3 regions of the Pantoea sp. SGAir0175 genome follow, and region 3 is predicted to be linked to each of the others. Evidence: predicted binding sites of a transcription regulator. Region 3 holds the regulator's gene; each other region holds the start of a gene.
The links. The regulator CRP, encoded in region 3, controls carbon source genes, mostly activating them, when cyclic AMP is high. The targets are predictions, from matches to a motif close to ATGTGANNNNNNTCACAT.

Region 1 (9,883 bases), 890 kb from region 3:
CTATCTCTCGTCGTGGCTGACCGGCGAGTCGCCGAACAGCGCGGGCGCCTGTTCACCGGCCAAATTTGTGCGCTGGCAGCAGACGGCACAGGGCATGGAGTCGCGCCTGAACGAAGTACTGATTGACCGTTACGCCGCCGATGAGAGCGCGGGCTATCCGACGCTGTGTAAAGGACGCTACGAGGTGGATAACCAGCGCTATCACGTGCTGGAGGAGCCCACCAGCCTCAATACCCTGGCGCTGCTGCCAGAGCTGCTGCGCGCCAATATCGCCTCGGTGAAAATTGAGGGACGCCAGCGCAGCCCGGCCTATGTGGCGCAGGTGGCGAAAGTGTGGCGTCAGGCGATCGATCGCTGCATGGCCGATCCGCAACAGTTCACGGTGCAGGCGCCGTGGATGCGCGCGCTCGGTGAACTTTCTGAAGGCAGCCAGACCACCCTCGGCGCCTATCACCGCGACTGGCAATAAGGAGACCGTATGAAATACGCCATCGGCCCGGTGCTGTGGTACTGGCCAACCGCCACGCTGGAGCAGTTTTACCAGCGCGCCGCAGAGAGCAGCGCAGAGATTGTCTACCTCGGCGAAGCGGTGTGCAGCAAACGCCGCGCCACTGCGTTCAGTCAGTGGATGGAGATGGGCCGCACGCTGGCGGCCAGCGGCAAACAGGTGGTGCTGAGCACGCTGGCGCTGCTGCAGTCCCCTTCGGAAGTCAAAGAGCTGCGCCGCTATGTTGAAAACGGTGAGTTCTTACTGGAAGCCAACGATATCGGCACCGTGAACATGGCGGCAGAGCGCAAACTGCCGTTTGTCGCCGGTCCCACCCTGAATGTCTATAACGCGCAGACACTCCAGCTGCTGCTGCAGGAGGGCATGACGCGCTGGTGCATGCCGGTGGAGATGTCACGCGACTGGCTGATTCAGCTGTTGCAGCAGTGCCATGACGCTGGCCTGCGCGATCGGTTTGAGGTTGAAGTGCTCGGCTACGGCCATCTGCCGCTGGCACTGTCGGCGCGCTGCTTTACCGCGCGTTCCGAAAACCGTGCCAAAGATGATTGCCAGACCTGCTGTATTGATTATCCCACCGGGCGCCGCGTGCTGTCGCAGGAGGGCCAGCAGGTATTTGTCCTGAACGGCATTCAGACCATGAGCGGCTACTGTTACAACCTTGGCAACGATCTCGCCGGTATGCATGGCTGGATCGATATTGTGCGCCTGTCGCCGCAGGATGAGAGCACGCTGGCACAGGTTGATCGCTTCCGCGCTAACGAAGCGGGTGAAGCGCCGCTGATGATGGCGCGCGGCAGCGACAGCAACGGTTACTGGCGCCGCCTGGCCGGAATGGCGCTGGATAGCGGCGGTTAAAGGCACATTCCGGCTATATTCCTGCCGTTATTAGCAGTTTTAATATGGGTAATGATGCGTAATACTGACTGGTGCAGGTTTACTTATCACCTGCGCCATCCTTTGCTGGAGTACCCATGTCTGAGAAGAAAACTGTTCGCCTGTCCGTGCTGGATCTGGCCCCCATTCCGCAAGGCTCGTCTGCGCGCGATGCCTTCCATAATTCGCTGGCGCTGGCGCGTCAGGCCGAAGCCCTTGGCTTTCATCGCTACTGGCTGGCCGAACACCACAACATGACCGGCATCGCCAGCGCCGCAACGTCGGTGCTGATTGGCTATCTCGCCGCTAACACCGAAACGCTGCGCCTCGGCTCCGGCGGGATCATGCTGCCTAACCACGCACCGCTGGTGATTGCCGAACAGTTTGGCACCCTGGAATCCCTCTACCCTGGCCGTATCGATCTCGGACTGGGCCGCGCGCCCGGCTCCGATCAGCGCACCATGCTGGCGCTGCGCCGTCATCTTTCGGGCGCCCAGGCCGACAGCTTCCCGGAAGATGTGGCCGATCTGATCCGCTGGTTCGATGCCGAAGAGGGCGAACATCCGCCGGTGCAGCCGGTGCCCGGCCTCGGGCTGAAAATTCCGGTGTGGCTGCTGGGTTCCAGCCTGTATAGCGCACAGCTGGCGGCGCAGCTTGGTCTGCCGTTTGCCTTTGCTTCGCACTTCGCGCCAGACCTGCTGTTGCAGGCGCTGCACCTGTATCGCGAAAAATTCCAGCCCTCTGCGCGTCTGGCAAAACCTTACGCTATGGTGTGTGTCAACGTGGTGGCGGCAGACAGCGATCGTGATGCGCGCTTCCTGTTCACCTCGATGCAGCAGCAGTTCATTAATCTGCGTCGCGGCAAGCCCGGCCCGCTGCCGGCGCCGGTGGAGAACATGGATAACCTGTGGTCGCCGTCCGAACAGTATGGCGTGCAGCAGGCGCTGAGCATGTCGGTGGTGGGCGATAAAGATAAAGTGCGCCACGGCCTTGCCGCGCTGCTGCGCGAAACCCAGGCGGATGAGATCATGGTCAACGGCCAGATTTACGATCCGCAGGCGCGCCTGCGTTCGTTCGCGCTGGCGATGGAAGCCGCACGCACGCTGTAAGCCTTACTGCGGTGGGGAGAGTCCTTCCGGCCCCACCGCCATCTTGCGCACATCGCGCGCCGGTGACTGGCCGTAAAAACGGCTGTACTCCCGGCTGAACTGCGACGCACTCTGATAGCCCACCCGATAGCCCGCCGTCCCGGCATCCAGCTTCTCAATCATCATCAGCCGGCGCGCTTCGTTGAGCCGCAGCTGCTTCTGATACTGCATCGGCGTCATCGCCGTAACCGCTTTAAAGTGATGGTGCAGCGATGAAATGCTCATACCAACGCTGCTGGCCAGCTGATCCACCTTCAGCGGCTGATGAAAGTTTTCGCGCGCCACTTTGTTGCCCGGGCGCTCGGTCAGCGCCATGTTCAGAATGCGCGGCCCTTCCGGCCCGGTCAGCAGGCGATAGAAAATCTCCTGCTCAATCAGCGGTGCCAGCGCGGCGATATCCTGCGGCTGATCCAGCAGCGCCACCAGCCGCATCACCGCATCCACCAGCGGCGGCGCGACTTTATGGACGGTAATGCTGCGTTCGGGGGCGGCGCTGCCAATCTGCTGCGGCGGGAAATGCTCCAGATAGCGCAGCAGGCGCGCTTCGTTGATGGTGATGCCGACGCCAAGACAGGGTTTCTCTGGCGTCGCCAGCACCACGCAGGACTGCACCGGCATGTCCATGGTGACCAGCAGCAGATCGCCCGGCCCGTAATGCATCACATCATCGCCCATGCGCAGTGCTTTCTGGCCCTGGGCCATCAGCGCAAAACCCGCCCAGCTGGCAATATGCGCCAGGCTGGAGGGGTGCGAGCTGCGGCCAAAAGAGAGAAAATCAATCGCGCTGGCGGTGCGCCCATCCTGCTGCGCGTGACGGGCAATCATCGCCACCAGCTGCTGCCACTGTTCCTGATGAATCATGCGTTATGCACTCCGCGATGAAAAATCACTGAATCCCCATTCTTACCTGCCGATGCGGTTGCGCCTAGTCCCTGCGCCACAGATTTGCAGGATCGTGCAAAAAGCTTGCAGGATTGCGCTACCGCACAAAGCGGCAACAGCGCATGCTTTACTCACCCGAAATCTCAGGTGGAGAGACACAATGCAAGCACTTGAAGGCAAAATTGCGCTGGTGACGGGCGCGTCGAAAGGCATTGGCGCCGCCATCGCCATGACTTTCGCCGCGGCCGGCGCCCGGGTGGTGGTGAATTATCGTCAGGATGAAGCGGGCGCGGCGGATGTGGTGACCGATATTTGCGCGCTGGGAAGCGACGCCATCGCCGTTCAGGCCGATATATCCCTTGAAGCTGACGTGCAGCGCCTGTTCGCCAGCAGTATCGCGCAGTTTGGCGCGCCAGACATCGTGGTCAACAACGCCGGCATGTTTCACCATGGCGACTTCGCCAGCCTCAGCGTCAGCGACATGCAACAGCAGCTCAACGTCAATCTGCTCGGTACGCTGCTGGTGTGCCAGCAGGCGGCGCAGCATTTCCCGGCGCGCGGCGGCTGCATCATTAACCTCAGCGCGCTGAACAGCCAGCGCAGCCTGCCCGGCTCGGTACTGTGGTCAGCGACCAAGGGCGCGATCGATACCTTAACGCAGGGGCTGGCACGTGAGCTGGGTCCGCGCAACATTCGCGTCAACGCGCTGGCGCCGGGAATAATCCTGACCGAGGGGCTGCTGGCAGCGAAAAAAATGAATGCGGAATTTAAAGCGCAGCTGATCGCGGCCACGCCGCTGGGACGCTTTGGCCTGCCGGAGGATGTGGCGCAGGTGGCGCTGTTTCTGGCGTCGGAAGAGTCGGCTTATGTTACCGGTGAGCGGGTGCTGATTGCCGGCGGCGTGTAAAGCCCGCGTTACAGACATAAAAAAAGGACGCTTGCGCGTCCTTTTTATTTTTAAGCGATTAACGCTTATGCATCACGGCGACGTGGTGCAGCTGCACCTTCGTCGCGACGTGGGCCACGGCCACCTTCACGGCTGAAACGTCCGCCTTCACGACCGCCTTCGCGACGCTCAGAGAAACGACGCGGTGCGCCACCTTCACGGTTGCCACCCTCGCGGTTACCACGACGCTCACCACCGAAGTCACGACCGCCGCTACGACGCTCGGTGCGCTCATGTGGCTGTGCATCGCCCAGCAGCTGCATATTCATCGGCTTGTTGAGAATACGCGTACGCGTGAAGTGCTGCAGGACTTCACCCGGCATGCCTTTTGGCAGCTCGATAGTGGAGTGAGTACCAAACAGCTTGATGTTACCGATGTAACGGCTGCTGATGTCGCCTTCGTTAGCAATCGCGCCCACGATGTGACGCACTTCAACACCGTCGTCACGGCCCACTTCAATGCGGTACAGCTGCATTTCGCCAACGTCACGACGTTCGCGACGTGGACGATCGCCACCTTCGCGGCTGTCACGGCTGTCACGACGTGGACGGTCGCCGCCACGCTCATCGCGATCGCGGAATTCACGACGCTGTGGACGTGGTGCATCCGGTGGCAGAATCAGTGGACGTTCGCCCTGCGCCATTTTCAGCAGTGCAGCGGCCAGCGTTTCCATATCCAGCTCTTCTTCTGGCTGCATTTTAGCCAGCAGCGCACGGTACTGATCCAGATCGCTGCTTTCCAGCTGCTGCTGAACTTTCGCAGCGAACTGCGCCAGACGACGCTGACTCAGCAGCTCGGCGTTAGGCAGCTCAACTTCCGGAATAGTCAGCTTCATGGTGCGTTCGATGTTGCGCAGCAGACGACGCTCGCGGTTCTCAACGAACAGCAGCGCACGGCCAGCACGACCCGCACGACCGGTACGGCCGATACGGTGCACATACGATTCGGCATCCATAGGGATGTCGTAGTTAACCACCAGGCTAATACGCTCAACGTCCAGACCACGGGCCGCAACGTCAGTCGCGATCAGGATATCCAGACGACCGTCTTTCAGGCGCTCCAGCGTCTGCTCACGCAGCGCCTGGTTCATGTCACCGTTCAGCGCGGCGCTGTTGTAGCCGTTACGCTCCAGCGTTTCTGCAACTTCCAGCGTGGCATTTTTGGTGCGCACGAAGATGATGGCAGCATCGAAGTCTTCCGCTTCGAGGAAGCGCACCAGCGCGTCAGACTTACGGCCGTAAGCGGTCCAGTAAGACTGAGAAATGTCCGGGCGTGTAGTGATGCTGGACTGGATGCGCACTTCCTGCGGATCCTTCATGAAACGCTTAGTGATACGGCGAATCGCTTCCGGCATGGTTGCAGAGAACAGTGCGGTCTGATGACCTTCCGGGATCTGCGCCATGATGGTTTCAACGTCTTCGATGAAGCCCATACGCAGCATTTCATCGGCTTCGTCCAGTACCAGACCACGCAGGCTGGACAGGTCCAGGGTACCGCGTTTCAGGTGATCCAGCAGACGGCCTGGGGTACCAACCACGATCTGTGGACCCTGGCGCAGTGCGCGCAGCTGCACGTCATAACGCTGGCCACCGTACAGGGCCACGACGTTAATACCGCGCATGTGTTTAGAGAATTCTGTCATCGCTTCAGCCACCTGAACCGCCAGTTCGCGGGTCGGCGCCAGCACCAGGATTTGCGGTGCGCGGACAGAAGGATCAACGTTGTTCAGCAGCGGCAGCGAGAACGCTGCTGTTTTACCACTACCGGTCTGCGCCATACCCAGCACGTCACGGCCCGCCAGCAGGTGAGGAATACACTCAGCCTGGATTGGCGATGGCTTAACGTAGCCCATACCGTTCAGTGATTCGAGGATGTCGGCGTTCAGGCCCAGATCAGCAAAAGTGGTTTGAATATCAGTCATGTAGTACACGTGCCTCTTAGATTGCGGCGGCCAGTCTACATAACTCGTCGTGAAAACTTTCAGTCATTTTCATCAAAAAGTGTGAACCGGCTCAAATTAGAAGTTTTGACGAACAGAAAAGCCCTCACCTGTTCAGGCGATGACTTTACGGGTAAATCAGGCAATAAAAGTTCGTCAGCTATTGCTGGTCAGATTCTGATAAATCGTCTTGTGTCTGGCCGAGTTGCGCCAGTTCCAACAATGCGTATCGGTGTTCAACAAAGTTATTGACGTTGTTGGCCACCGCCAGTTTGAACAACGCTTTCGCGTCGTCCTTCTCCCCCAGACTTAGGTAGTACTTACCTAAATAGAAGTTGGTTTCACTGAGATGTTCAGCGAGCGAGGTGTTATCCGTTGCGTCCGCCTTGAGACGTTCCATCAATGTTTTTTCACTGATGTCGCCCAGGTAGAACTCGACAATATTCCATCCCCATTGGTCCTTAGCCGCCTTGTCGTAACGCTGTTGTAGCGTCACTTTTGCCTTGTCGGCATCCATCTCGCGTTCAACGAGGTAGAGCCACAGGCTGCGGAACGGATCGTTAGGATCGTCTTGATAAAACGCCAGCAGATCATCTTGCGCTAACTTGTATCGACCGCCGTAATAGAGGGCGATACCACGGTTTAAATGCGCATAGTTGTAAGTTGGATCAAGCTCAAGTACAGAATCAAACGCTTCATAGGCAGCATCAAAATTGCCTGCCTGCGTTAAGTAAATGCCGAGATAGTTAAACACTTCCGGCATATCCGGTCTGATAGACAGCGCTTGCGAGAAATCGTTTCGCGCTAATGCCCTCAGACCCAAACTATCATACAACACTCCGCGCTCATATAACAGCTGTGCGCGTTCATCATCGGTCAGGGCCCGACTGGCAAGAATTTGTTCCATTCGCGCCAGAATAACCTCTTGCTGCAGTGTGGGCTGCAAAGGTACTGCCAGAACTTCGTTCTTACGCCAATTGGAGTTGCTGCATCCTGCCAGCGTGATAGCTGTCGCAACAAAACACCAGCGCAAAAAAGGCTTCATTTCCCACTCCCGAATACAAACATTGGGATAACCATCCTGTCATCCGCCTGCTATGCACAAGGGTTCCCGCCCTCGCGATGATACCCGTCCTGCTTCAGTTGCACTGACACGCTGACCAGCGCGCCACGCATTCCGGGTATACAAACACCGCTCCCCGCCAGCTGGCAGGGAGCGGCTTATCAGGAAAAACGCTTACTCGGCGTCAGGCGTCGTCACCGCAGCGGTTTCTTCTGCTGGCTTCTGCTCTGTCGCTTCTTTGATGCTGAGACGAACGCGGCCCTGACGATCCACTTCCATCACTTTAACTGGCACTTCCTGACCCATCTGCAGGTAATCGGTCACTTTCTCTACGCGCTTGTCGGCGATCTGAGAAATGTGTACCAGACCTTCTTTACCGCCGCCGATTGCCACGAAGGCACCGAAATCAACGATACGGGTCACTTTACCGGCGTAGATACGGCCCACTTCGATCTCAGCGGTGATCTCTTCGATGCGACGAATCGCTTCTTTGGCTTTCAGGCCGTCGGTCGCTGCGATCTTCACGGTGCCATCATCTTCGATTTCGATGGTGGTGCCGGTCTCTTCGGTCAGCGCACGGATAACCGAACCGCCTTTACCGATGACGTCTTTGATCTTGTCTGAGTTGATCTTGATGGTGTAGATGCGCGGCGCGAACTCGGAGATCTCCTGACGCGGCGTGCTGATCGCCTGTTCCATCACGCTCAGGATGTGCAGACGCGCACCCTTGGCCTGGTTCAGTGCCACCTGCATGATTTCGCGGGTGATACCTTCAATTTTGATGTCCATCTGCAGCGCGGTGATACCTTCACGGCTACCGGCTACTTTGAAGTCCATATCGCCGAGGTGATCTTCGTCGCCGAGGATGTCAGACAGCACCACGAACTTCTCGTCTTCTTTCACCAGACCCATCGCGATACCGGCAACGGCCGCTTTGATCGGTACGCCAGCGTCCATCAGTGCCAGTGATGCACCGCACACGGAAGCCATAGAAGAAGAACCGTTCGATTCGGTGATTTCAGACACGACGCGCACGGTGTACGGGAACGCATCCTGTTTAGGCATCACTGCCAGCACGCCACGCTTCGCCAGACGGCCGTGACCAATTTCACGACGCTTCGGTGAGCCAACCATACCTGTTTCGCCCACGGAGTACGGAGGGAAGTTGTAGTGGAACAGGAAGCTGTCAGTACGCTCGCCCATCAGCTCATCGAGATTCTGTGCGTCACGCGCGGTACCGAGGGTGGCAGCGACCAGCGCCTGCGTTTCACCACGGGTAAACAGCGCAGAACCGTGGGTACGCGGCAGTACGCCAGTGCGCACGTCCAGACCACGGATCATATCTTTTTCGCGGCCATCGATACGCGGTTCGCCGTTCAGGATACGGGTACGCACCACGTTCTTTTCCAGGCTGTGTACGATGTCACCGATTTCGGCATCATCCAGCGTTTCGTCTTCAGCCAGCAGTGCGGCGATGGTTTCGTCTTTGATGACGCCAACCTGCGCATAGCGCTCCTGCTTGTCAGTGATGCGGTAAGCATCGCTGATACGCGCTTCGGCCAGGGCGGCAACGCGTGCGATCAGCGCATCGTTCGCCGGCTCTGGCTGCCAGTCCCAGCGTGGTTTGCCGGCTTCGGCCACCAGCGCATTGATGTTTTCAATCACAACCTGCTGCTGGTCGTGGCCGAACACCACAGCACCCAGCATCTGATCTTCGGTCAGGATGTCCGCTTCAGATTCCACCATCAGCACTGCATTCTGCGTACCGGCAACCACCAGATCCAGACGAGACTGTTTGATCTCATCCGCGGTTGGGTTCAGCACGTACTGATCGTTGATGTAACCAACGCGTGCCGCACCGATTGGGCCGTTGAACGGAATACCAGACAGTGACAGCGCAGCAGAAGCACCGATCATAGCAACGATGTCCGGGTTAACCTGCGGGTTCACGGATACCACAGTCGCGATAACCTGTACTTCGTTAACAAAACCTTCCGGGAACAGCGGACGCACCGGGCGGTCAATCAGACGCGCAATCAGGGTTTCGCCTTCGCTTGGACGGCCTTCACGACGGAAGAAGCTGCCCGGAATACGGCCAGCAGCGTAAGTACGCTCCTGATAGTTCACTGTCAGAGGGAAGAAGTCCTGACCGGCTTTGGCTTTTTTCTGGCCCACGACGGTAACGAATACCGCGGTGTCGTCCATGCTTACCATTACTGCTGCGGTGGCCTGGCGCGCCATCATGCCGGTTTCCAGCGTGACGGTATGCTGACCATATTGGAATTTGCGTACGATCGGGTTCAGCAAAATTTAAGTCCTTAAATTCGTGGCAAAGCCTGCTCGGCCCGCCGGGGATTACCGATCTTTAGTTGCATCCTCGCGACTAATGACAACCCTTAACCGCCCCTGCGGTAAAGCCTCTCATTAGCCGCGCGAACCTCTGCAAGCAAAGATCACTCTCAGCAACAATACATGAGTTTGGTCCGGATTGCTGCGGATTGCTCGAAAAAAGGGGCCATAAAG
Region 2 (9,883 bases), 190 kb from region 3:
CCATGCCTCAGTCGAATTAATCCGCAAGACTGGTCTTGATTTTGGCTTCAGCAGGCACCGTTTCGCCGTGCCAGTTCGATAATATCGACCAGATTCTTTGATTCGAGCTTTTGAAAAATTTTAGTTTTATAAGTACTGATAGTTTTGTTATTTAATCCTAATTCACAGGCAATGATTTTATTGGATTTTCCCTGCGCCAGCTGACGTAAAATAAGCGTTTCCCGCTCGGTCAGGCGCGACAGCATATCCTGTTCATTAACATAACGCTGGCGCCGGTCAAGAATATCGCCGGGCAGATAATTTACATTGTTAAATACGCAGCCAATGGCGGCGATCAGCGTCTGAATCGGATCGTATTTCGACACGAAGCCGTTAGCACCCTGACTAAGCGATTGTATAAGCAGGTGATTGTTACTGCTCTGACTGAGCAGAATGACTTTCATCCAGGTTTTAGATTTTACGATATCGCGTAAAAAGGCGATGCCATTTTTCTCTTTGAAATCAGGATCTAAAATCAGGATGTCGATGTGCTGATGAATAACATCGTCAATACCATCATTAATTGTGTTTGCTGTAGTGACACAATTAAAGCCATTCATTAATAATAAAGCCTGCACCCCAGCCGCAACAAGGCGATGCTCATCAACGATGAGAATTTTTGCATTAAACATAGATCTCCCTTTTACGACACCGATATGATGGCGCTGGCGGACATTATGTCTGGCGGCTTATCCCGGCGAACCGAGAAATGTCTTGATAAGATTATGTTTTTATAAAACCTGCTGATTTTTCAGCCGATATTGTTCAAAGATAATTAATGTTTCATTGACGGCGTTAATTTCGCACGCGATGGCGGCAATCAGCTGCGCGACATCGTGTCCTTCCTGCTGGTGTTTCTCCAGCTTGCGCCCCAGCTCCATCAGCGCGCTGGCATTAAGAATACTGGCACCGCCTTTCAGCTTATGGCCAAGCTGTGACAGCGCGTGAGCATCAGTGGTTTGCTGCAGCGCCGCCAGCAATTCATCGTGGCTGGTGCGAATACTTTCCAGCAGGGTGATGCAGCTGGCGGGATCGCGCTCAGCCAGCTGCATCAGCAGCGGCGCAAAAGTCGGAACCGCCACAGGGGCCGGCAGCGCGGCGACGGCGGTATCAGCAACAGGTTGCCCGGTTACGCCGGCTGCAGCCTCGCTGTCAGGCGCGTTTGGCGTGCGGCGCGGACAGTGGGTGATTTGCGCCAGCAACGTATCCAGATTCAGCGGCTTGAACAGACAGTCGTTCATGCCAGCCTGCAGGCAGCGCTGCATGATGTGCTGCTCGGCGGAGGCGGTCAGGCCGTATAGCGTGATCGGCGGCAGATGATGGTGGCGTTCATGCTGGCGCAGCGCCTGGGCAAATTCAAACCCGTTCATACCGGGCATATTGCAGTCGGTAATGATCAAGTCAAAGCGCAGCGGATCCTGCTGCCACAGTTTCAGCGCTTCGACGGCGCTTTCGCTCACCACCACCTGATGGCCCGCCAGCTCCAGCTGTTTACCCAGCAGCAGGCGATTAGGCGCATGATCATCAATCACCAGCACTGACAGCTTGTCGGTGACCAGCGGCTGTGACAGATGCGGTTGGGTTTGATCGCGCGGTTCGCCGGCCGGCGCGCGGAAGTAGAAGGAGAACACCGATCCTTCACCTGGCGTACTCTCCACAATCAGTTCGCCATCCAGCAGCTCTGCCAGATTGCGGCAGATGCTCAGGCCAAGACCGGTGCCAATCTGCTGCTGCTGACGTTCACCGACCTGGACAAATGGCTCAAAGATCGCCTGCTGCTGCTCCTCAGTCATGCCGCAGCCGTCATCGCTCACTTCTATGACGAACTCACAACCTTCCTCTTCCTGGCCAATCCCCTGCATCAGCACCACGGTTACGCTGCCGCGATCGGTAAATTTAATGGCGTTACTCAACAGGTTAGACAGGATCTGGTTGATCATCAGCGGATCGGTCTGTACCCAGTAGGCCGCGATGTCCATCTCTACGCGCAGATCGATCCCTTTGCTTTCGGCCTTGTTGCGAAACAGTGTCACCGCCTGATCGATCACATCCGGCAGGTAGACGGTTTCCGGCGTGGGTTGATACTGGCCAGATTCGATCTTTGACAGATCGAGGATATCGCCGATCAGCGACAGCAGCGCACGCGCCGAGCTGTAGGCGACGCGAATATTTTCTGACAGCGTCTCACACGGCTGCGAGCGGGTTTCCAGCTCCAGCAGACCAATGATGGCGTGCAGCGGCGTGCGGATCTCATGACTCATGCTGGCGAGAAACTCACTTTTGGAGCGGTTGGCTTTGTCTGCGGTGTCCTTGGCCAGCTGCAGCTCCTGCAGCAGCGCGTTACGCTCGGTAACATCGACCCAGCCGCCGATCACCCCGGCAACTTCCCCCAGCCGATCGCGAAACGGCAGCGTCCAGTGGTACAGATGGAAGGCCTGCTGGCCAAACATCAGCTGGACGTCGCGCATTACCGCTTCACCATCCAGCAGCGTCTGCTGGTAACCATCTTCGATAGTGTGAATGCTGGCGTTATTGGTGTTGAACACGTCCGACAGTCGTTTGCCAATCACCTCGTCGCGTTTGATGTGCAAAAAGCGCAGATAGGCATTATTACAATCCACCAGCCGCGTTTGCTTATCGCGGATATACATTGCCACCGGCGAGTCATTAAACAGCGTGTGGGTAAAATTGAGCTGATTTTTCAGCGCATTCTCAGCCTGCATACGCTGCTGAATCACTTTGCGCAGATGGTGGTTCCACAGCAGGATCAGCAGAATCAATCCCAGCGATACCGAAACAATCAGCAGAATCGTTTGCTTATAGTTCTGCCACGAGCCGCTGAGAAACGGCGGTTCCGCCTGACGCCACTGCGCCATCAGCTTAAACAGGGTTTCCGGTGGGATGGCCAGCAGCGCTTTATCGAGAATACTGATCAGCGTCTCATTGCCGGGCTCAACGCGCATCACAAAGCGCGCGGGATCGGCGCCCAGCGTACCCTCGACGATCAGCCCGCTGCCAAAATGGTTGCGCAGATGGTAGTCGGCAAAAATTTTCGGCACGATCACCGCATCGACCTTGCGCGCCAGCAGCTGGCGCAGCGCATCCAGCGGACGATCGGTATCGCTCACCGACAGGTGCGGATAGTGCTCCTGCAGCCAGCTTTTCATCAGCGGATTTTTTAGCATCAGCGCCGAACCAAACGGAAAGGTGTCACGTGCCATGATGTTTCCCGGCTGCTGATTGCGGATGATCACCCAATGCGAAACCAGCCACGGACGTGTAATCAGAGCCGGTTGTGCTTCGAACTGTGGCTCCAGAATTTCCAGTGGAAACAGCTTTGGCAAAGGACGTCCGCCGGGGTGTTCATGACTGGCGTGCGCCACAAAATTCAGGCCGGTCTGGCTGGTGATCAGCTCCAGCACGTCCGGCGCCATGCCGCGAAACTGCTCTGCCGGCGTCCGGCTGCTGAGCGGTGCCTGCGCCAGCGGCAAGGTGGTCTCGATGTGAATGTTGTTTTGCAGCCACTGCTCTTCGTCGGCGGTGAGCGCCAGCGGATTGCGTTGCAGTACATGATGGGGATCGAGCTGCCAGCGTTTGGCAATCTGCATGCGGATAGACAGCGGAATCTGCGGCAGCGCCTGGTTGATGGCGTCGGCCAGCGCAGGATACAGCGGACTGATGCCGAAACCGACGTTGAGCGGAATCGTATGCTCATCGGCCAGAATAGTAAGCGCGTTGGCAAACAGATAGCGGTTGAGGTGTGTCAGCGTCGCCGCATTTCCCCAGACGCGCGCCGTCTGACCATAAACGGTGGCGGCGACGGCATCATAGTAGCCCGGGAAACGCACCAGCTGCGCGTTTTCGTATGTCTCTTCCAGGTACTGGCGCTGCAGCGGCGTGCCTGACCAGGCGATTTGCTCGGGCATGCCGTTATTGAGAAAAAGGTCGCTGTCGGTCTTCAATCCCATCACGCTGTAATCCAGCATCCACGGGGCGCTGGCCAGCAGCGGCTGCGACTGTGACGATGGCTGGGCGACGTAAATCGCCAGCATATGCATTTCGCCCTTCAGCACCGCCTGCTGCGCGGCGCTATGACTGGGGAAGTGATAAAGCTCAATGCTGGTCTCCAGCATGCTTTGAATCAGCGACAGGTAGTCGGCGCTCAGGCCTTCGAAGCGGCGCGTATCGGTATCCATATATATCGGTGGCTGTGATTTACCGGCCACTGCGACTTTAATCACTTTATTTCGAAAGGCAGAAGAGATGGGCTCAGCCAGCTGCAGCGCGGGCTGTGCGGTATCGTAACGCGCTAAAAGCTGCAAAGGTTTGACCTGCGCCTGCAGCGCGCCGCCAAAAAAAATAAACAGGACCACGCCCGCCAGACGGATGAAATTAACAGGATTAAACACCGTGCGTTCCTGAAGAAAATAAAGTCATTAATGCCGATAAGGGAAAAGGAGTATAAAGAGATTTTTCCCGCCTGCCTGATCTAATGCCGCATTAAGGATATTTTGCGACCATTCTCGAATGTTTAACTTATTATTAACATTCATGATTTTTTTTAGATATTGCTTTTGCTTTGATTTCAAATATTTCAACGGCTTATCCATAAAATGACCTTTCAAGACAATTCTTATGTGGTCCATTCGCAGAGTTACGTCAGAATTTTCGCAGTTTTTCCGGGGCCGCTAACCGCTGCTGTCCATTAATCCGGTAAAACTACCTTTTAAATAGCGGTAATAAGTTAAACGCGTAAGCAAAATTTTAATTTTTGTTAACCTGGTGACGTTTGGTTTAAACCGTTGCAGGCGATTTTCCCTGCAGCGGTCAGTGCATACTTTCAGGTCATTTTCACTGGTGTGGTTATCAGTACTGGACAAAATTGAGACTGTAATAAAGGAATAAAAGAATGGTATATGCACATAATAAACAGGTGCGTGTCGCTGTCCTTGATGATCACCCGATGGTTCGTACCGTTTTCGAGTTATGCCTGAAACACGAACCGGATATTCATCTGGTCGGGACCTGGTCTTCAAGTAATGAATTGTTTAGTCAGTTGCGCAGCACCACGGTGGATGTGCTGGTGCTGGATTTTTTGCTGGGCGAGCGTGAACTGGATGGCCTGGCCCTGGTGAAACAGCTGCGAAATCACTATCCGCAGCAAAAGATTTTGATCTCATCGTCCATGGAGAGCCCGGCGATTGTCAAAATGGTGCTGAGCGCCGGCGTTAAGGGCTTTATTGGAAAAAGCCACAATATGCAGGAGATCGTTCAGGCGATTCGTCAGGTGGCGCAGGGGCGGCTATTCCTGTCACAGGAAGTGGCGTACGAGGTGGAAAACCTCTACGTGATGAATGAAGACGCCATCAACGAAAACCTCGATCTCTCCAGCAAAGGCAATATGTATGAGAAGGTCAAAACCCTTAGCCCGCGCGAAGTGGAAGTGGTGCGCTGTTTTCTGGATGGGCTCAGCGTGTCGCAAATTGCCGTGAAGTTTAAACGCAGCCGTAAAACCGTGAGTGGACAAAAGCAGTCGGCGCTGAAAAAGCTCGGCCTGCGCTCGGATTCGGAATTGTTCAAATACAGCCACGACCTGATGTCGGGCAGCTAATCCTTCTTTAAGGCGGTCAGGGATGGCCGCCGTCTGCTTTTCCGCCTCTCTGCATCACGTTCCCGGTAACAGCCGTTTTGTAACATCGCTTTGAGTGATGTTCGTCACAGTTTTGCCGGCCGTATCCCGCTGTGATAGCCCCATTGCTACAGCACTGAAGGGGCTACAATGAACATTGAAACGCAATCCTGCGTCATTACCGGCAAAAAACAGGTTAGCGTCGCACAGCAACAGGTGCAGTGGGACGGCACCGGCACGCTGGTGCGCATCACGCGCGGCGGCATCTGCGGGTCCGATCTGCACTACTATCAGGAAGGTAAAGTCGGCAGCTTCGAAGTGAAGATGCCGATGATCCTCGGCCATGAAGTGATCGGCTACGTGGTGGAGAGCGACGATCCACAGCTCCAGCCCAATCAAAAAGTGGCGGTCAATCCCTCAAAGCCGTGCGGCAGTTGTAAATACTGTCTGCGCGAGCAGCAAAATCAGTGCACCTCAATGCGCTTTTTCGGCAGCGCCATGTATCTGCCGCACGTGGATGGCGGCTTCACGCAATACAAAGTGGTCGATAGCGCGCAGTGCGTGCCGTTTCCGCAGGAGGCCGATGACAGCGTAATGGTGTTTGCTGAACCGCTGGCTGTGTGCATCCACGCCACGCAGCAGGCGGGCGATCTGAGCGGCAAAACCGTGTTCATTTCTGGCGTCGGGCCGATTGGCTGTCTGATTGCCGCCGCTGCCAAAGCCCGCGGAGCTGCCGAGATTATTTGCAGCGATATCAGCGAACGCTCGCTTAGCCTGGCGCAGCAGATGGGCGCGACCGGGGTGATCCACGCTGCTGACGGTGATTTCACGCCCTACCTTGCAGATAAAGGCTTCTTCGATGTCGCTTTCGAGGCTTCCGGCCAGCCGTCCTCGCTGCAGCGTTGTCTCGACGTGGTATGCGCCAAAGGCACGCTGGTGCAGGTTGGCATGGGCGGCACGATTCCGGATTTCCCGCTGATGACGCTGATCGCCAAAGAGATCAATCTGGTCGGTTCTTTCCGTTTCACCTACGAATTCAACACGGCGGTTGACTGGCTGGCACGCGGCGTAGTCAATCCGCTGCCGCTGTTCAGCGGGGAGTATGACTTACAGGATATCGACGCGGCGCTGCAGTTTGCCGGTGATAAAACCCGGGCGGCGAAAGTCCAGTTAACGTTTTAAGGAGTCAGTATGAGTCAGCTATTTTCCCTGACGGGCAAGCGTGTGCTGCTCACCGGTTCGGCGCGCGGCATCGGTTTTCTGCTGGCGCGCGGTCTGGCGGAGGCGGGTGCGGAAGTGATCATCAACGCCACCACCGAGGGCGGCGCAGAGCAGGGCGCGGCGAAACTGCGCGAGCTGGGTTATCTCGCGCGGGCGAAGGCCTTTGACGTCACGCAGTCGGCGCAGGTTCAGCAGGCGGTGGAGGAGATTGAAAGTCAGTGGGGCGCGATTGATATCCTGGTGAACAATGCCGGCATTCAGCGCCGCCGGCCGTTTCTCGAGTTTCCCGAGCAGGACTGGAACGACGTGATTGCCGTCAACCAGACAGCGGTGTTTCTGGTGTCACAAACCGTGGCGAAAAGAATGGTGCAGCGTCAGCGCGGAAAAATCATCAACATCGGCTCGATGCAGAGCGAACTGGGGCGCGACACCATCACGCCGTATGCCGCCTCCAAGGGCGCGGTCACTATGCTGACGCGCGGCATGTGCGTGGAGCTGGCGCGCCACAATATTCAGGTTAACGCCATTGCGCCGGGCTATTTCGTCACCGAGATGACCCAGACGCTGGCTGACGATCCGGCCTTCACCGGCTGGCTGACCAAACGTACGCCGGCTGCGCGCTGGGGCAAGCCGGAAGAGCTGATTGGCGCGGCGGTGTTCCTGGCGTCGGGCGCATCTGATTTCGTCAATGGCAATCTGCTGTTTGTTGATGGCGGTATGCGCGTCGCCGTGTAATGCCCTGGCGCGGCTGGCGTAATTGCCGGCGCGCGCCTAAACCTTAAACACCCCTCTGTCTTCCTAAGGATAATAAAAAATGCCAATAACCATAATTGTGCTGGGTGTGATACTGCTGCTGGTTCTGATGATTGTCTTCAAGGTCAACGGCTTCATTGCGTTGGTGTTTGTCTCGGCGGTGGTAGGTATCGCCGAAGGCATGACGCCGCTCAATGTGATGGCCTCGATTCAGAAAGGTATTGGTTCCACGCTTGGCGGCCTGGCGATGATCCTCGGCTTTGGTGCCATGCTCGGGCGGCTGGTGTCCGATACCGGCGCTGCCCAGCGGGTGGCCACCACGCTGATTGCCGCGTTCGGTAAACAGCGGCTGCAGTGGGCGCTGGTGGTCACCGGACTGATCGTCGGTCTGGCGATGTTTTACGAAGTCGGCTTTGTGCTGTTGCTGCCGCTGGTGTTCACCATCGTTGCGGCGGCCGGACTGCCACTGCTGTACGTCGGCGTGCCAATGGTGGCAGCGCTGTCGGTGACGCACTGCTTCCTGCCACCGCATCCCGGCCCAACCGCCATTGCCACCATCTTTGGTGCCAATCTCGGCACCACGCTGCTGTACGGCTTAATCATTACCATCCCGACGGTGATCATTGCCGGCCCGATCTTCTCAAAATTCCTCAAAAGCTTCGAAAAGTCGCCGCCGGAAGGGCTGTATAACCCTAAAATCTTCACTGAAGAAGAGATGCCGGGCTTCTTTATCAGCATCTTTGCTGCAGTGATTCCGGTGGTGCTGATGGCGATTGCGGCAGTCTGCGAACTGACGATGCCGAAAGAGAATGCGCTGCGCCAGTTCTTTGAATTTATCGGCAACCCGGCGGTGGCGCTGTTTATCGCCGTGGTAATTGCAGTGTTCACCCTCGGTCTGCGCAACGGGCGCAAAATGGAGCAGGTGATGGATATGTGCGGCGATTCGATTGCCGCCATCGCCATGATCGTCTTTATCATTGCCGGCGGCGGCGCCTTTAAGCAGGTGCTGGTGGATAGCGGTGTCGGTAACTATATCGCCGATCTGATGAAAGGATCGTCGCTGTCACCGCTGCTGATGTGCTGGACGGTGGCGGCAATGCTGCGCATCGCGCTGGGATCGGCCACCGTCGCAGCGATCACCACCGCCGGCATCGTAACGCCGATCATTGCCGCTACCCATACCGATCCGGCGCTGATGGTGCTGGCGGTTGGTTCAGGCAGCGTGATCGCTTCGCACGTGAACGATCCCGGTTTCTGGCTGTTCAAAGGCTATTTCAACCTGAGCGTGGTTGAAACGCTGAAAACCTGGACGGTAATGGAAACGCTGATCTCCATCCTCGGCCTCGCCGGTGTACTGGCGCTCAACGCCATCATTCACTAAGGCCTGCGCTTCACAGGGAGGTGAAGCGTGCTTACTCGCGGCGGCGAATCCACGAGAAACGTGACTGATAGCCGCTGTCAAAATGGGTGTTATAGCGATAGCTCGAACCCGCCTCCGCCATGCAGTAAGTACACACCGCCACGCGATCAATCTGCGCCGCCGGGATGCCGCGCTGTAACAGCAGGTCCTGCGCCAGCTGAGGCAAATCAAACCATACTCCCTGATGATGCGCCCGCGCCTGAGGTCGGATTGCCTGCGGATTATGCGGCTGTTGCTGTGACCAGCTTAGCGCCGGCAGATCCGGGCGCTGCTGCATCTGTGCGATGCGATCAACGCCCAGCTCATAGCAGCACGGGCCGATCGCCGGACCGATCGCCACCAGCAGGGATGCCGGCGTCGCGCCACCCGCCAGCAGCTGATCGAGGGCACTGCTCAGCACGCCGCCGAGCGTACCCTGCAAGCCGGCATGCACCGCCGCCACCTGATGCGTTTTCACATCGGCAAACAGCACCGGCAGACAGTCAGCGGTGTAAACCGCAACCGGCCGATGATCGTCACCGATCACCCCATCGGATTCACAACTTTTCGGCGGCCGGTTTTGTCCGGCCAACACCACTTTTGCGCTGTGCCGCTGCTGTCCGTACGCCGCAGCGGCCGGTGCCGGCTGACCGGCAGGCTGGAAGGCATACTCCAGCCAGCGTTGACTCTCCAGCAGCGCCGAGCGCGGCCCGCGATTATCCATAAGTGTCTCCTGTGACCTGACCCCGGTTTTCCTCTGCCCACAGCTTACGTTAACTGCTACATTTTTAAAGCTTTACAAAAACTGACCATAATCACTTAAGGACGACATGATGAAAAAC
Region 3 (9,883 bases):
CGTGCGTACCCACGTGGATGTGTCCGATCCCACGCTGACCGCCTTAACCGCGATGCTGGAGGTGAAAGCGGAGATGGCGCCGTGGATCGATATCCAGATCGTGGCCTTTCCGCAGGAAGGTATTCTTTCTTATCCCAACGGCGAAGCGCTGCTGGAAGAGGCGCTGCGCCTCGGTGCCGACGTCGTGGGCGCGATCCCGCATTATGAATTTACCCGCGAATATGGCGTCGAATCACTGCACAAGGCGTTTGCGCTGGCGCAGCGCTATGACCGGCTGGTGGACGTGCACTGTGACGAGATTGATGATGAGCAGTCGCGCTTTGTCGAGACCGTGGCGGCGCTGGCGCACCGCGAAGGCATGGGCGTCCGCGTCACCGCCAGCCACACCACGGCGATGCATTCGTACAATAACGCCTATACCTCACGGCTGTTCCGCCTGCTGAAGCTGTCGCAGATTAACTTTGTCGCCAATCCGCTGGTGAATATTCATCTGCAGGGACGCTTTGACAGCTACCCGAAACGGCGCGGCGTGACGCGGGTGAAAGAGCTGCTGGAGGCGGGTATCAACGTCTGCTTCGGCCATGATGATGTGTTCGATCCCTGGTATCCGCTCGGCACCGCCAGCATGCTGCAGGTGCTGCACATGGGGCTGCACGTCTGTCAGCTGATGGGCTATGAGCAGATCGACAGCGGTCTGCAACTCATCACGCACAACAGTGCCAAAACCATGCAGCTGGCGGATTATGGCGTGCAGGTAGGCAACGCGGCCAGCCTGATTATTTTGCCTGCTGATAACGGGTTCGATGCGCTGCGCCGTCAGGTGCCGGTGCGCTATTCGCTGCGTAAGGGCGTGCTGGTGGCGGCCACACAGCCGGCAAGCAGTGAAATTTATCTCGGTGCTAGCGAAGCGGTGACGTTCCGGCGTTAAGGGAGCGGGAAGGGGAATAGCGGCGCGAGGCTTCGCGCCGCTCGGGGATCAGGCAGTCTGGTGAGCGTGCTGGCGATGTTTGGTGACAAAGCCGAGCAGCACACACATCACAAACACCACCGCGTACAGCGCGTTCGCGGTGGACAGCGCCGCGTGGGCACCGCCTTTGGCCACGATCGGGCCGGTGACCACGAAGGTCAGCATGGTGCCGACGGTGCCGCAGGTGAGGATGAAGTTCACCAGCTTCGGCGATGACGCTTTGGTCTGCAGCGAGCCCAGCGTGATGATGGTGGTGTAAATGGCGCTGGAGAAGAAGCCAAGCGACATAATGATCCAGTGCAGCATGCTGGCATCGGTGGTTTTCACGAACCAGAACATCAGGCCGGTGGCCAGCAGCGCCAGCACCACCAGAATGCGTTGCAGGTCGAAGAAGCGCAGCAGGAAGCTGAACGCCCACATGCCGACCATATAGGCGGTCCAGAAGTTACCGACCAGCTGACCGGCGGCGGCGATATCCATGCCCATCGATTTGGTGGCGTATTCCGGCACCCAGGAGATGAAGCCGAGCTGGCCGAGGATGTAGCACAGTGCCGCGATCGACAGGAACAGCACGCCGATGCCCCACTTCTCTTTTTCGCCGCCCTGCACCGCGGCTTCGCTCTTCAGTACCGGGAACTCGACCATCAGCGTCAGGATGAAGATCGCCACGTAGATCACGCCAATGCAGGCGTAAACCCAGTACCACGGCAGCGCGCGCGCCAGCAGAATGCCCGCGATAATCGGGAAGATGGTGCCGGCCATGCTAAAGAACGAGTCGGTAAACAGCAGACGGGAACCGCGCTGGCGACCATCGTACAGATGGGTAATCAGGAAGGTGCCGATCGACATGGTGATACCGCTGACCACGCCGAGCACGAACATGCACAGCGAGAACACCGTGAGGTTATGGCTGGTCATCAGCCCGGCCACGGCGAGGATCATCAGCACAAAGCCAAAGATCAGCTGGCGCTTGAGTGGCACAATCACCATCAGCCAGGCGTTCAGGAACACCGCCGCCAGAATACCGGCGTTAAGGAAAGTGAAGGTGTTGCTCATCTCGGAGATGGGCAGCTGGAAATACTGGGCAATATTATCCAGCACCATACCGGTAACGATCACCAGTGCGCCGGTGAGCGCATAGGAGAAAAAGCTGATCCAGGTAAGGCCAATGCGATTACGGTTTGTCATGTTCTGAACCTGTGATGCGCCGACGTGGCAAAAAGTGTCATGAATTGTAAATGGATCTGTGATCGTAATAAACAAGCAGTGAAACGTGCGAGAAATATTTCATTAATAGTGTGATTTTCGTCACGCAAATGATTGCGCGACGGGAAAAGTATGACGATAGCAACATCAGCGTAAATATAGGTAAAACGCTGGCTCTTGTATTACATGCTCTTTACAATCAATCTCGTTTTTGAGCTTGCTCTCCAAGGTAAGGAATCTTTCATGCTTAAACGTACTTTGACAGCGGCGGTTGCCCTGTTAGCGCTCTCTTCTGTATCTGCTTCGGCTCTGGCGGCGAAAGGGGATACGCACGTGCTGCTCACCACCTCTGCGGGCAATATCGAACTTGAACTGGATAATCAGAAAGCCCCGGTTTCAGTAAAAAACTTTGTGGATTACGTGAATAACGGCTTCTACAACAACACCATTTTCCATCGTGTGATCCCGGGTTTCATGATTCAGGGCGGCGGTTTCACGGCGGATATGCAGCAGAAGCAGACCAACGCGCCGATCAAAAACGAAGCGGATAACGGCCTGCGCAACCTGCGTGGCACCATTTCCATGGCGCGTACCGCTGAGAAAGACAGTGCCACCAGCCAGTTCTTCCTGAACGTGGCGGACAACGCTTTTCTTGACCATGGCCAGCGCGACTTCGGCTATGCGGTGTTTGGTAAAGTAGTGAAAGGCATGGATGTGATCGACAAGATCGCCCAGGTGCCGACCAAAGATGTCGGGCCATACCAGAATGTGCCGTCAAAACCGATTGTTATCACTTCCGCGAAAGTCCTGCCGTAATCCCTCTGCGCGCCACCCCTGGGTGGCGCCGTCTGCCGCGCTCCGGCAAAGCTGAAATTTGCTCTTATACTTAGGGCACATCCTGCTTGCCGGAGGCGCTATGAGCAGCAAACTCACCGAAAAACAGAAAATCACGTTGTGGCAGCAAACCCGTGCGGCCAATTATCAGGCCAGCTGCAAACTGGCCGGTTATACGCTGAATGAACCTGCCGTCGAGAGCGCCCAGGCGGACGATCGTCTGGCATCGCTGAGGAGGCAATATGGCGGATAACAGCCTGGCGGTGCGCGATCCCTATTTGTGGCACAACGATGACGTGCTGAAAAACCTGCTGGAAATTCACGACGTGGCGCAGCTGCGTAAAGCCGAGCTGGCATTCAGCGCGGCGCGGCTGGCCACGCTGGCGCTCGGACCGGCCACGCCTGGCCTGCCGCACCTGCGCCACATTCACCGCACGCTGTTTCAGGATATCTACAGCTGGGCCGGCGAACTGCGTACTATCGACATCTGGCGCGACGACACGCCCTATTGCCACTGTGAGTACATCGAGAACGAGGGCAATGCGCTGATGAGCGCACTGGAGGAGGAAGAGGGCCTGTGCGACCTCGACCCGCAGACCTTCGTGGCACGCATCGCGCATTACTACTGTGAAATCTACGTCCTGCATCCGTTCCGTGCCGGTAACGGGCGGGCACAGCGCATCTTTTTCGAACAGCTGGCGCTGCACGCGGGCTATCTGCTGAACTGGGATACGCTGGAGCCTGAAAGCTGGCACCAGGCCATCGTCGCCGGCGTCGGCGGCGATCTCGCGCCGCTCAACGCGCAGTTTGCGAAAGTGGTGAGTCCGGCGCGTTAAAATGCGTAGAATAGCGGCGGTTTTACTGGCCTGAGGGCATTATGCTGCTGCTAATTGATAACTACGACTCCTTTACCTGGAATCTCTACCAGTACTTCTGTGAACTGGGCGCGCAGGTGCGCGTGGTGCGCAACGATGCGATGACGCTGGAAGAGATGACGGCGCTGCCGCTGAGTCATCTGGTGATCTCGCCGGGCCCCTGTACGCCGGATCAATCCGGCATTTCGCTCGAAGCCATTCGCCACTTTGCCGGACGGTTGCCGGTTCTCGGGGTATGCCTGGGCCATCAGGCCATCGCCCAGGCCTACGGCGCGCAGGTGGTGCGCGCGCGCCAGGTGATGCACGGCAAAACTTCTGCGGTGCAGCACACCGGCCAGGGCGTGTTCCGCAACCTGAATAATCCGCTAACCGTCACGCGCTATCACTCGCTGATTGTGGCGCGCGACACGCTGCCGCCGGAGTTTGAAGTCACCGCCTGGAGCCTGCGCGATGGCGTTGCCGATGAGATCATGGGCTTCCGCCATCGTACGCTGCCGCTGGAGGGCGTGCAGTTCCATCCGGAGAGCATTCTCAGTGAGCAGGGACATCAGCTGCTGGCGAATTTCCTCAATACGTAACTTCCGTTTGCCATTGCATGATTTTTTATGCATATTTTGTGATTATAATTTCACATCAGCTCAACAAATAACCCGATGAGGTCATCAATGGCAGCGGAAAATCTAGCGGTAAGCCGGGAAACGTTCGATAACGTTATTTTGCCTGTTTATGCACCTGCGCAGTTTGTGCCGGTCAAAGGCAAAGGCAGCCGCGTGTGGGATCAGCAGGGCAAAGAGTATATCGATTTCTCTGGTGGTATCGCGGTCACCGCGCTTGGCCATTGTCATCCGGCGCTGGTGGAAACGCTGAAAAGCCAGGGCGAAACCCTGTGGCACACCAGTAACGTGTTCACCAATGAGCCGGCACTGCGCCTCGCCAGTAAACTGATCGCGGCGACCTTCGCCGAGCGGGTATTCTTCGGTAACTCCGGTGCCGAAGCGAACGAAGCGGCGTTCAAACTGGCGCGCTACTACGCCTGCAAAAAGCACAGCCCATTCAAAAGCAAAATTATCGCTTTCCACAACGCCTTCCACGGCCGCACGCTGTTCACCGTCTCGGTGGGCGGTCAGCCGAAATACTCCGATGGCTTTGGTCCGAAGCCGGCGGATATCGTCCATGTGCCGTTTAACGATCTGGCCGCGGTGAAAGCGGTAATTGACGACCACACCTGCGCGATTGTGGTGGAGCCGATTCAGGGGGAAGGCGGCGTGATGCCAGCAACGCCGGAATTCATGCAGGGATTGCGTGCGCTGTGCGATCAGCACAACGCGCTGCTGGTGCTGGATGAAGTGCAGAGCGGCATGGGCCGCAGCGGTAAGCTGTTTGCTTACGAACACTATGGTATCAAGCCAGATATCATCACCACCGCTAAAGCGCTGGGCGGCGGTTTCCCGGTGAGCGCGATGCTGACCACCCATGAAATCGCCTCGGTGATGGCGCCGGGCGTGCACGGCACCACCTACGGCGGCAACCCGCTGGCCTGTGCGATTGCCGAAACCGCGCTGGATATCATCAATACGCCCGAGGTTCTGAATGGTGTCGACGCGCGTCGTGAGCAGTTTGTCTCGGCGCTGCAGAAGATCAATCAGCAGTTCGACATCTTCAGTGAAATTCGGGGCAAAGGGCTGCTGCTGGGTGCCGTACTCAACGCGCAGCACGCCAGCAAAGCGCGCGATATCCTCAACGCTTCCGCCGCTGAAGGCCTGATGGTACTGACCGCCGGCAGCGATGTGATTCGCTTTGTGCCGTCGCTGGTGATTGAGCCGACCGATATCGCAGAAGGCATGGCGCGCTTCGCCCGGGCGATCGCGAAAGTCCTGAACTAACCTTTCGGCTTCAGCACGCTGAGCCAGCGGCCGTGATGTGGGCGCTGGCTCCACGCCAGTGAAGAAATGGTGTGCATCACATTGAGGTGCTGCAGAATGCGCTTCACATGCTGTTCGACAATCGTCACCGGCCCCTCATTCAGATTCTCCGGCGCTTCCAGAATATTGCTGTCGTTGCCCGGCCCGTCGTAAGCCAGCCGCTGCTGACAGCGCTGCAGCGCAATTTCACAGGACTGCAAATAGCGCTCTGCCAGCTTTGGCGTCAGCATGGTGTGCTCGCGCGCCAGAATGGTCATGGCGTTGATGTGCTCGACGATAAACTGGCTGTGAGTCACCCACAGGCGCATATCTTTCAGATACTGGAAGTTAAAGCCCGGTTCGGTAGACGCCTGGTTGAGCGAGTTAAACAGCGCGTTGTGCGCCTGGTTAACCTTGACGCGCTGATACGCCAGCTTCTCCGGCGCCTGCTCCGGACCGAGCAGCAGGCGCAGCGCCTCCTGATACGCCTCCAGCGCGTCGTGCGCGTTATTGCGCAGCAGCCCGCTCTGCCATTGCGGCCATAGCCAGATCATGCCGGCGAAGGCAATCAGGCAGCCCATCAGCGTATCCATCATGCGCGGCAGCAGGAACTGCGCGCCGTTCAGCGACAGCAGCTGCAGTGAATACACCGCCGTCACCGTAAAGCCAATCATCGACCAGCCATAATATTTACGCGTGATCAGATAGCTGGCGAGGGTGATGACCAGCATGGTCAGCAGGGCAATCGACTCCGGAACAGCAAAGCGCAGCGACGCTGCGGCGATCAGCAAGCCGGCGAAGGTGCCGAGCGCGCGGTGCTGAATGCGCACGCGCGTGGCGCTGTAGCCGTTCTGGCTGACAAACATGATGGTCATCAGAATCCAGTAGGGCTTGGGAATATTGAAGAACAGCGCCAGCGCGCTGCCGAACATCAGCATCACCGCAAAGCGCGCCGCCGTCCGCAGCGCGGCAGATTTTAGCGACAGGTAGCTGCGCAGCGCCGGCAACAGCGGCAGGCGGCGCTGGCGATCGGCCATCAGGTCGCGGGTATACAGCGGCTTCTGCGTGCGCAGCACGCGCGCAATGCGGCTGAAATGGTAGAGGCAGAAATTACCGACCGGATTATCCGGGTGCTGCCGGGCAATTTTCTCCAGCGCGCCGAGCGGCTTTTCCATGTGGAAGCGTTCCGGCAGCTGGTGATAGAGAATGGCATCGGCCAGCACGCGTAGCCGTGCCGAAATGATTTTCGCGTTCCAGCGGATCACCGCCTCGGCGTGGCTCTGCTCCACCAGCTTTTGCACCTCTTCCGGCTGGTGCAGGCTGACCGAGATGTGCTCCTGCAGATCGAGCGCAACCTGAAAGGCGCGCGTCAGGCGTTTATGGCTGTTATCACGGCTGGCCGACAGCATATGCATCTGCTGGTAGCAGGTGGTGATCAGATCGACCGCTTTCTGCTGGCGCGCCAGTAATGGTGGCAGCGCTTTTTCCGGATCGGTCAGCTGCGTCAGCAGGGTGTATTTGGCGTCGCAGTAATCGGCCAGCTCGCGGTACAGCAGGCTGAGGGTCTCGCGCATCGGCTGCTCTTTCCACAGCCAGAACCAGAACCAGTTAAACAGCCCGTACCACAGCGTCCCGCCGATATACAGCAGCGGCGGGACCCACATCGGCATACGGCCGACGAGGCTTAAGGTAAAGATGGCGGCGATCAGCGTGCCGGGCAGCAAACGACCATGCAGCGGGCTGATTTCACCGGTCACGCCCACCAGCAGCGGCAACACCAGCAGAATCAGCGGCAGCGGCACAGCGTAAGCCGTGAGGTACTGAATCAGAAAACTGCCGCTGGCGAACAGTGCGCCGCCGACAATCAGCCGTTTGAAGAACCGCTTGTGTGGCGTATCCAGACCGGCGATGTTGCAGCAGGCCGGCACCAGGGAGAACAGCAGCCCTTTTTGCAGATCGCCAAACAGCCAGCCGAGCGCCACAGGCAGGCACAGCACCAGCGTTTGCCGCAGCGCATAGTTAACTTCCGGATGATAGATGATTCGACGCCACATCAGCTCATCGTAAACAGAAACGGCGCGATGTTGCCATCACGCCGTGGGTGAGAAGAAATCAGCGGGTGCCGTAAACGACGATGGTTTTGCCATGTGCGGAGATCAGGTTCTGATCTTCCAGCATTTTCAGGATACGACCCACGGTTTCGCGTGAGCAGCCCACGATCTGACCAATCTCCTGACGGGTGATTTTAATCTGCATACCGTCCGGGTGGGTCATGGCGTCAGGCTGTTTCGCCAGGTTGAGCAGCGTTTGCGCGATACGGCCGGTCACATCGAGGAAGGCAAGGTTGCCGACTTTTTCAGATGTTACCTGCAGGCGACGCGCCATCTGCGCCGACAGGCGCATTAAAATATCCGGATTGACCTGAATCAGCTGACGGAATTTTTTGTAGGAAATTTCAGCCACTTCGCAGGCGGTTTTCGCACGTACCCAGGCGCTACGCTCCTGGCCCTCTTCAAACAGGCCGAGCTCACCGATGAAATCCCCCTGATTGAGGTAGGAGAGAATCATCTCTTTGCCTTCTTCATCTTTAATCAGTACCGCGACGGAACCTTTCACGATGTAGTACAGCGTTTCCGCTTTCTCACCCTGATGGATGAGGGTGCTTTTGGATGGATATTTGTGAATATGGCAATGGGACAGGAACCATTCGAGTGTAGGGTCTGTTTGCGGTTTGCCGAGAACCATTCGCTATTATCCTCTGTTGTAATCGTGCCCAAAATACAGGGGGCAGTTTTCCCTGTCAGGCGGTGAAATCGTCCAGCGTTTCCCGTGAGGGACAGTTATTCGGGGGTGGATTCGTAAGCGATGCTTTTGATTCGTCCCGCTTTCGTCTTTCGTGACGAAAATATTTTCAGCACTGTTTGTAGCATAGCTTTTGCAACCTGTCTCCTGTTGTCTCGCTTCAGCAGGTGGGGGATGCGTCTGCATTGCTGTTTGTCAGGTGAAAGCGTACTCTGGCGGCAAAACCGCCGCTTCAGGAGAAAGAATAATGCAGGCACGAGTGAAATGGGTGGAAGGGCTGACCTTTCTCGGAGAATCCTCATCCGGTCATCAGGTATTAATGGACGGCAATTCCGGTGATAAAGCGCCCAGCCCGATGGAAATGGTGTTGATGGCTGCGGGCGGCTGCAGCGCGATTGACGTGGTGTCGATTCTGCAAAAGGGGCGCAACGATGTCGCCGATTGTGAAGTCAAACTGACCTCGGAACGCCGCGAAGAAGCGCCACGCATTTTTACGCATATCAATCTGCATTTTATTGTCAGCGGCAAAGCGCTGAGCGATAAAGCGGTAGCGCGCGCGGTGGATCTGTCCGCGGAGAAGTACTGCTCGGTGGCGATCATGTTGGGCAAGGGCGTCGAGATAACGCACAGCTACGAAGTGGTGGAGCTGTAATCCAGCCGGGAGCGCGGCCCTGCGCTCCCGATCTCAGCTCCTCCCGGCGAAACTGGCGCGTTAGCCTGCGCTATTCAATACGTTTTCCTTCAATCAACCGCTGCACCAGCGGCGTCATGATTAACTCCATCGCCAGTCCCATCTTGCCGCCCGGCACCACCAGCGTATTCATGTGGGAAATAAACGAGCCCTGGATCATCGCCAGTAAATAAGGAAAAGCGATGCCCTCCAGGCCGCGAAAATGAATCACCACAAAGCTCTCATCCAGCGACGGGATCTCACGCGCGGCAAACGGGTTCGAGGTATCCACGGTCGGCACGCGCTGGAAGTTGAGGTGCGTGCGGGAAAACTGCGGCGTGATGTAGTTGATGTAGTCTTCCATCGAACGCACCACCGAATCCATCACCGCTTCGCGCGAATGGCCGCGCTCGCTGGTGTCGCGCACCAGTTTCTGAATCCACTCCAGATTAACAATCGGTACCACGCCAACCAGCAGATCGACATGTTCAGCCACGTTATGCTGCTGCGTCACCACGCCGCCGTGCAGGCCTTCATAGAACAGCACATCGGTGTTTTCCGGCAGCGGCTGCCAGGGTGTAAACGTGCCCGGCACCTGATTCCACGGCACCGCTTCATCGTAGGTGTG

Region 1: yrbN (protein YrbN) is a predicted target of CRP. The motif match lies at 6,359-6,376, and genes of this name have one in related genera.
Region 2: idnD (L-idonate 5-dehydrogenase) is a predicted target of CRP. The motif match lies at 5,743-5,760, and genes of this name have one in related genera.

What each region holds. Positions count from the first base shown of each region.
Region 1 covers NZ_CP028081.1:3,538,705-3,548,587, forward strand. Annotated here, with positions in the region: gene C1N56_RS16615 (ubiquinone anaerobic biosynthesis protein UbiU) at 1-469, shown strand, start outside; gene C1N56_RS16620 (U32 family peptidase) at 479-1,363, shown strand; gene C1N56_RS16625 (luciferase-like monooxygenase) at 1,480-2,490, shown strand; gene C1N56_RS16630 (AraC family transcriptional regulator) at 2,494-3,390, opposite strand; gene C1N56_RS16635 (SDR family NAD(P)-dependent oxidoreductase) at 3,572-4,318, shown strand; gene C1N56_RS16640 (DEAD/DEAH family ATP-dependent RNA helicase) at 4,384-6,279, opposite strand; gene yrbN (protein YrbN) at 6,296-6,352, opposite strand; gene nlpI (lipoprotein NlpI) at 6,458-7,342, opposite strand; gene pnp (polyribonucleotide nucleotidyltransferase) at 7,535-9,667, opposite strand.
Region 2 covers NZ_CP028081.1:484,182-494,064, forward strand. Annotated here, with positions in the region: gene C1N56_RS02330 (response regulator transcription factor) at 48-671, opposite strand; gene C1N56_RS02335 (ATP-binding protein) at 771-4,448, opposite strand; gene C1N56_RS02340 (response regulator transcription factor) at 4,949-5,650, shown strand; gene idnD (L-idonate 5-dehydrogenase) at 5,819-6,850, shown strand; gene idnO (gluconate 5-dehydrogenase) at 6,860-7,624, shown strand; gene C1N56_RS02355 (gluconate:H+ symporter) at 7,704-9,023, shown strand; gene C1N56_RS02360 (polyphenol oxidase family protein) at 9,055-9,765, opposite strand; gene C1N56_RS02365 (5'-nucleotidase, lipoprotein e(P4) family) at 9,875-9,883, shown strand, end outside.
Region 3 covers NZ_CP028081.1:291,690-301,572, forward strand. Annotated here, with positions in the region: gene C1N56_RS01270 (cytosine deaminase) at 1-928, shown strand, start outside; gene tsgA (MFS transporter TsgA) at 977-2,155, opposite strand; gene ppiA (peptidylprolyl isomerase A) at 2,417-2,989, shown strand; gene C1N56_RS01285 (YhfG family protein) at 3,090-3,260, shown strand; gene C1N56_RS01290 (putative adenosine monophosphate-protein transferase Fic) at 3,250-3,843, shown strand; gene C1N56_RS01295 (aminodeoxychorismate synthase component II) at 3,885-4,460, shown strand; gene C1N56_RS01300 (bifunctional acetylornithine/succinyldiaminopimelate transaminase) at 4,548-5,765, shown strand; gene C1N56_RS01305 (YccS/YhfK family putative transporter) at 5,762-7,837, opposite strand; gene crp (cAMP-activated global transcriptional regulator CRP) at 7,896-8,528, opposite strand; gene C1N56_RS01315 (OsmC family protein) at 8,833-9,237, shown strand; gene C1N56_RS01320 (phosphoribulokinase) at 9,308-9,883, opposite strand, start outside.